2 regions of the Pseudomonas sp. S3_A03 genome follow, and region 1 is predicted to be linked to the other one. Evidence: predicted binding sites of a transcription regulator. Region 1 holds the regulator's gene; the other holds the start of a gene.
What was found. Region 1 encodes sigma-54, which starts transcription at its own class of promoters, with help from an activator protein. Its sites were predicted from a motif close to ANTGGCATNNANNTTGCTNT; they were not measured.
Positions count from the first base shown of each region.

Region 2: AB4O25_RS11565 (circularly permuted type 2 ATP-grasp protein) is a predicted target of sigma-54. The motif match lies at 1,356-1,375, and genes of this name have one in related genera.

Region 1 covers NZ_CP162753.1:5,012,006-5,015,211, reverse strand. The annotation lists gene lptB (LPS export ABC transporter ATP-binding protein) at 1-349, shown strand, start outside; gene AB4O25_RS22930 (RNA polymerase factor sigma-54) at 548-2,041, shown strand; gene hpf (ribosome hibernation-promoting factor, HPF/YfiA family) at 2,117-2,422, shown strand; gene ptsN (PTS IIA-like nitrogen regulatory protein PtsN) at 2,433-2,897, shown strand; gene rapZ (RNase adapter RapZ) at 2,900-3,206, shown strand, end outside.
Region 2 covers NZ_CP162753.1:2,567,413-2,570,618, forward strand. The annotation lists gene AB4O25_RS11565 (circularly permuted type 2 ATP-grasp protein) at 1-1,323, opposite strand, end outside; gene AB4O25_RS11570 (ribonuclease E inhibitor RraB) at 1,724-2,065, opposite strand; gene AB4O25_RS11575 (hypothetical protein) at 2,275-2,511, opposite strand; gene AB4O25_RS11580 (START domain-containing protein) at 2,615-3,206, opposite strand, start outside.

The DNA of each region.
Region 1 (3,206 bases):
CATCAACCACATTCGCGACAACCTTGGCATGAGCCTGTCCGGTGGCGAGCGTCGTCGCGTGGAAATCGCCCGCGCCCTGGCGACCGCGCCAAAGTTCATCCTGCTGGACGAACCGTTTGCCGGCGTCGACCCGATTTCGGTCGGCGACATCAAGCAGATCATCCATCACCTCAAGGCCAAGGGTATCGGCGTATTGATCACCGACCACAACGTGCGTGAAACCCTCGATATCTGCGAAACCGCGTATATCGTCAACGATGGCCAGTTGATCGCCGAAGGCGATTCCGCGACCATCCTGGCCAACGAACTGGTCAAGGAAGTGTACCTGGGTCACGAGTTCCGCCTGTAAAACCACCTGTATGAACAGGGGGTGGCAGGTCGTTTGTCCGAAGCGCGCGTACCAAAGAAAAACCTACGGTTTTTTTATTGTTACCGCGCTCTAGGCAAAGCCCTCGATATCAGGCATATAATTTGCTTATGTTTGGCGCTCACGCGCCCTGTCGTGGATGGCGCATTGCGCCGGCGAATAAGGTGTTAAGCCCCTGCCATGAAACCATCGCTAGTCCTGAGAATGGGCCAGCAGCTGACGATGACACCGCAGCTGCAACAGGCCATCCGCCTGCTCCAATTGTCGACCCTGGACCTGCAACAGGAAATCCAGGAGGCCCTGGAGTCCAATCCGATGCTCGAACGCCAGGAAGAAGGCGACGACTTCGATAATGCAGACCCGCTGGCCGACAACATCGAGCAAAAACCCAATTCCGACGTGCAGGAACCCTCCTACCAGGAAACCGCCCCAACGGTGGATAACCTTGAGGAAGGCGACTGGAACGAACGCATTCCCAACGAACTCCCGGTGGATACCGCCTGGGAAGACGTCTACCAGACCAGCGCGAGCAGCCTGCCCAGCAACGATGATGACGAGTGGGACTTCACCACCCGCACCTCCGCCGGCGAAAGCCTGCAGAGCCATCTGTTGTGGCAACTGAACCTCGCACCGATGTCCGACACCGATCGCCTGATCGCCGTCACGCTGATCGATTGCATCAACAACCAGGGTTATCTGGACGAGACGCTCGAGGAGATTCTGGAGGCCTTCGACCCTGAACTGGACATTGAGCTGGACGAAATCGAAGCCGTCCTGCACCGCATCCAGCAGTTCGAGCCTGCGGGTATTGGCGCCCGCTCCCTGAGCGAATGCCTGTTGCTGCAACTGCGCCAGCTGCCCGCCAAGACACCTTGGCTGGCTGAATCACAGCGCCTGGTCACCGATTACATCGACCTGCTGGGCAGCCGCGACTACAGCCAGTTGATGCGCCGCATGAAGCTCAAAGAAGATGACCTGCGCCAGGTTATCGAACTGGTGCAAAGCCTCAACCCGCGCCCGGGCTCGCAGATCGAGTCCAGCGAAGCCGAATATGTGGTCCCTGACGTGATTGTGCGCAAGGACAACGAACGCTGGCTGGTGGAATTGAACCAGGAGTCGGTGCCACGCCTGCGGGTCAACCCGCAATATGCCGGTTTTGTGCGCCGCGCCGACACCAGCGCCGACAACACCTTCATGCGCAACCAGTTGCAGGAAGCCCGCTGGTTCATCAAGAGCCTGCAGAGCCGTAACGAAACCCTGATGAAAGTTGCCACCCAGATCGTCGAGCATCAGCGCGGCTTCCTGGAATACGGCGACGAGGCGATGAAGCCTCTGGTGCTGCATGACATCGCCGAGGCGGTAGGCATGCACGAATCAACGATTTCACGGGTGACGACGCAAAAATTCATGCATACCCCACGGGGTATATATGAGCTCAAATACTTTTTCTCCAGCCATGTCAGCACCTCCGAAGGCGGCGAATGCTCGTCCACGGCGATCCGCGCGATCATCAAAAAACTGGTTGCCGCGGAAAATCAGAAAAAGCCGTTGAGTGACAGCAAGATCGCTGGTTTACTGGAGGCACAAGGCATTCAGGTCGCCCGTCGAACCGTCGCCAAGTACCGCGAGTCCCTTGGGATCGCGCCTTCCAGCGAGCGTAAGCGTTTGATGTGACGGGCGGGCCACAGCGTTCCAGTGGCAGGCGTCTTTGCCTGCCGCTTTATGCACTGGCAACGAAGGAGAAGCTGTATGCAAGTCAACATCAGTGGACACCAGCTGGAAGTCACCAAGCCCCTGCGTGAGTACACCGAGAGCAAGCTGAACAAGCTTGCGGGGCATTTTGACAAGATCACCAACGTGCAGGTCATCATGGAGGTCGATAAGCTCAAGCAGAAAATCGAGGCCACCCTGCACGTACCGAATGCCAAGCTCGTCGCCAATGCTGAGCATGAGGACATGTACGCGGCGATTGACTCGCTCTACGACAAGCTGGACCGCCAACTCATAAAGCATAAGGAAAAGAATCTGCACCTGATGCAAGGTACAGGTCGTTAACTCTCCCCCCATGATCCGACTTGAAACCATCCTGACCCCCGGCCGTTCCCTCGTGAACGTGCCGGGCGGCAGCAAGAAAAAAGCCCTTGAACAAATTGCCAACCTGATCGCCCGCGAAGTGCCGGATCTGGAGATGCAAGTTGTCTTCGAGGCACTGGTTGCCCGTGAAAAACTCGGTTCCACCGGTTTTGGCAACGGCATCGCCATTCCTCACTGCCGCCTCAAAGGCTGTGACACCCCCGTGAGCGCCCTGCTGCATCTGGAAGCTCCGATCGATTTTGACGCCATCGACGGCGCCCCGGTTGACCTGCTGTTTGTGCTGCTGGTCCCGGAAGCCGCCACCGATGCGCACCTGGAACTGCTCCGGCAGATCGCCAGCATGCTCGACCGCAAGGAGGTACGCGACAAACTGCGCAGTGCCAGCAGCAACGCGGCGCTGTATCAAGTTGTCCTGGATGAACAAAACGGGCAGTAATCATGCGTTTGATCATCGTCAGCGGCCGCTCAGGCTCGGGTAAAAGCACCGCCCTCAATGTTCTTGAGGACAGCGGCTTCTATTGCATCGACAACCTGCCCGCCGGCCTGCTGCCGGAACTGGCCGAACGGGCGCTTATCCACACCGAGTTGGCGCAACCCCTGGTGGCGGTTTCGATTGATGCCCGCAACTTGCCCAGCCATCTCTCGCGCTTCCCGGAACTGCTTGAGGAAGTGCGCGCCAAACATATTCATTGTGATGTGCTGTACCTGGACGCTGACGAAGAGACACTGCTCAAGCGCTTCTCCG
Region 2 (3,206 bases), 2.4 Mb from region 1:
CAAGCCGCCGGGGACTACACGGGTTTCCTTGCCGGACAACACAAACGGGCGCAGGTCGATGTGCCGTGGGGCGATACCGTTTTCGACAAAGGTCGGGCAGGTGGACAGGCATAGGGTCGGTTGGGCGATATAGGCGTGGGGCTTGGCCTTGATACGCGCACGGAAGGCTTCGATCTCGGCCGCGGTGGACGCGGGCCCCACCAGCATGCCGTAGCCGCCGGAGCCTTGGGTTTCCTTGACCACCAAGTCCGGCAGGTTGGCCAGCACGTGGGACAGTTCATCAGGTTTGCGGCACTGGAAGGTCGGCACGTTCTTCAGGATCGGTTCTTCATCCAGGTAAAAACGGATCATCTCGGTGACGAAGGGATACACCGACTTGTCATCCGCCACCCCGGTGCCGATGGCATTGGCCAGCACCACGTTGCCTGAACGATAGGCGGCGAGCAGGCCGGGTACGCCGAGCATGGAGTGCGGATTGAACGCCAGCGGGTCGAGAAACGCGTCGTCGAGGCGACGGTAGATCACGTCCACCGCCTTGGGGCCGTCGGTGGTGCGCATAAATACGCGGTCATCACGTACGAACAAGTCAGCCCCTTCCACCAGTTCCACACCCATTTCCCGAGCGAGGAACGCATGCTCAAAAAAGGCGCTGTTGAACCGCCCCGGCGTCAGTACCACCACGCTGGGGTTATCCAGGGGGCTGGAGCTTTTCAGGGTATCGAGCAGCAGGTTGGGGTAATGGTCGATGGGCGCGATGCGCTGGGCCGCGAACAGTTCGGGGAACAGGCGCATCATCATCTTGCGGTCTTCGAGCATGTAGCTGACACCGCTGGGTGTACGCAGGTTGTCCTCCAGCACGTAGTAAGTGCCATCGCCATCACGTACGAGATCGACCCCGGAGATGTGGGAATACAGATCACGGTGCAGATCCAGCCCCTGCATCGCCAATTGATATTGCTCGTTGGCCAGCACCTGTTCGGCGGGAACGATGCCGGCCTTGATGATGCGTTGCTCGTGGTACAGGTCGGCGAGAAACATGTTCAGCGCCTTGACCCGCTGGATGCAACCGCGCTCGACCACCCGCCATTCACTGGCCGGAATACTGCGCGGGATGGTGTCGAAGGGGATCAGGCGCTCGGTGCCTTGCTCGTCCCCGTACAGGGTGAAGGTGATCCCGGCGCGGTGAAACAGCAAATCGGCTTCGCGGCGACGCTGGGCCAAGAGTTCTGCCGGGGTGTCGGCCAACCAGCGGGCGAATTCGCGGTAGTGCGGGCGCACCTGCCCCGCCCCATCGTACATCTCATCGTAATAAGTGCGGATCATGCCGTACTCCTTGTCACTCGGACGCAAGAACCATCGCAAGGCCCGTGCCATCGGCATAAACACTTAAAAATCAGTGCGTTGAATTAATCCAGGCACCTTGTCGCACCTTCCTGGTGCACAGAATGCCCGGCGTGTTGTCCTGCGCTTCATCGCAATGCAGGCTTTGACTATCAACAGCATAGCCAGAGTTGATTTCACTGCCCGGCCAAGCCTGCGGATAATCGCGCCATCTGCTGAATAACCTTTGGCGCTCCGCTCTTCCCTTTAGGCCACCCTCGTTGGGTGGCTTTTTTTTAGGGTTCAAAAAGTACGGTAGGCGTCGCGCGGCGTTTCAGGTCATACAAACAAAATCGGCCGACCCTGAGGTCAGCCGATACACGGTGTTGCGCGTGACAACCCACTACATGGGTAACGGGCGAACCGGGTGCTTGACGCCCCACCCTTCTATGATGCCGCCAAGGGGCTCCACCACTGCTTCAAAGTCCTGCTCGAAGTCTCCTATGCCGTCGTAGGTTGCAAACATGACCTTGCTTAGCTCCAGGTACCAGGCGCCATCGTCGCGCGCACTGACCTGGGCGTTCAGCGACTCGCCGCGAAACTCACCCGCCGCCCTGCGCGCCCGTTCCTCATCCGGGAAAATGGCGTAGAACTCGATGGGGTGGAAACGTGAAAAATCGAAGCCGCCTTCTTTCATGCGGCGCAGAACGTGGGTACTGATGTCTTCTTGATAGGCTGTGCTCATGAAACGTCCTCCTCAAACCGATGGATAGACTTTCCGTGCTTCCCGAAGCCCGCACCTACCGGCGCGGGAACGGCCATGACATCACCGCTGGAAAACAAGCATGTAGCTGACAAGACCAGACCTTAGCGATTCATTCGCTGATCTCGCTTGCAGAGTAGCGCGAAGCTATCACCTCCACCAGAGGGGCTTGATGGGCGTAAAGGGAATATTCAGGCTGAGGGAGAAATGTCGAGGATCTGGATACTGTTCTGGTCTTTGAGAATCTTGACCGTCGGCTCGGATTGGCGACCTTCGAGGTCGTTGAGGTCGAGTTCAGCGGCGACGGGCACCAGCTTGTTGCGAATCATGTGCGCAGCGTCTTCGAGGCTGGGCTTTTGTTCGCAGGTGAACTGCTCCACGGACTGCTCGCCGTGATCATCAACGAAGGTAATTTGCCACGTTTGCATCGGTGCCTCCTCGATAAAGCCCGCGTATGGGCTCACAGGTATCTGGACCTTGAGGGCGCGCTAAACGTTCCGCTCAAGGCCTGAGGCACCGGATCAACCGCGCTTATTTTTCAGCGTGGTCTTTCAAGGCTTTCAACGTGTTGAACGGGGCATCCACCACGAATTTGTTCGCCAGCCACGACGGCACGCTGCCGCCTGGCTCGGTGTGGACCTGGTAAGTCACTTCGGTCTGGTTGTCGCCTTTGGGCACCAGCTTCCAGAAACCCTCGACCTGGGCGACACGCACATAACCTTTTTCGTCCGGCTTGTAGGTCGGCACGCCCTCAAGCTTGCGGGTTACGCTGCCATCGGCGTTTTTGATGGTGGTGACATGAATATAGGAATCACGATCGGTCACCGGGAATGGGGCGTTGAACTGCGTGTAGGTCCAGGCCTCGTCGCCTTTTTTATCTACCAGCTTCTGGGATTTGCATTCGTGGATCCAGGAACAGGCACCGGCGACATCTTCTTGCAGCGCAACGATCTTGGCCACGGGCGCCTTGATCACGGTTACACCGCGATAGGCCTTGTATTTGGAACCCGCCACTTCGCTCAGGGACACCTTGATCCCCTCTTCGTCCTTGGCGACCTGCCAGTCTTCAGCTTGTGCAGTGGCAGCACACAACAGCGTAAAACCGCACAGCACCGCCATTCGT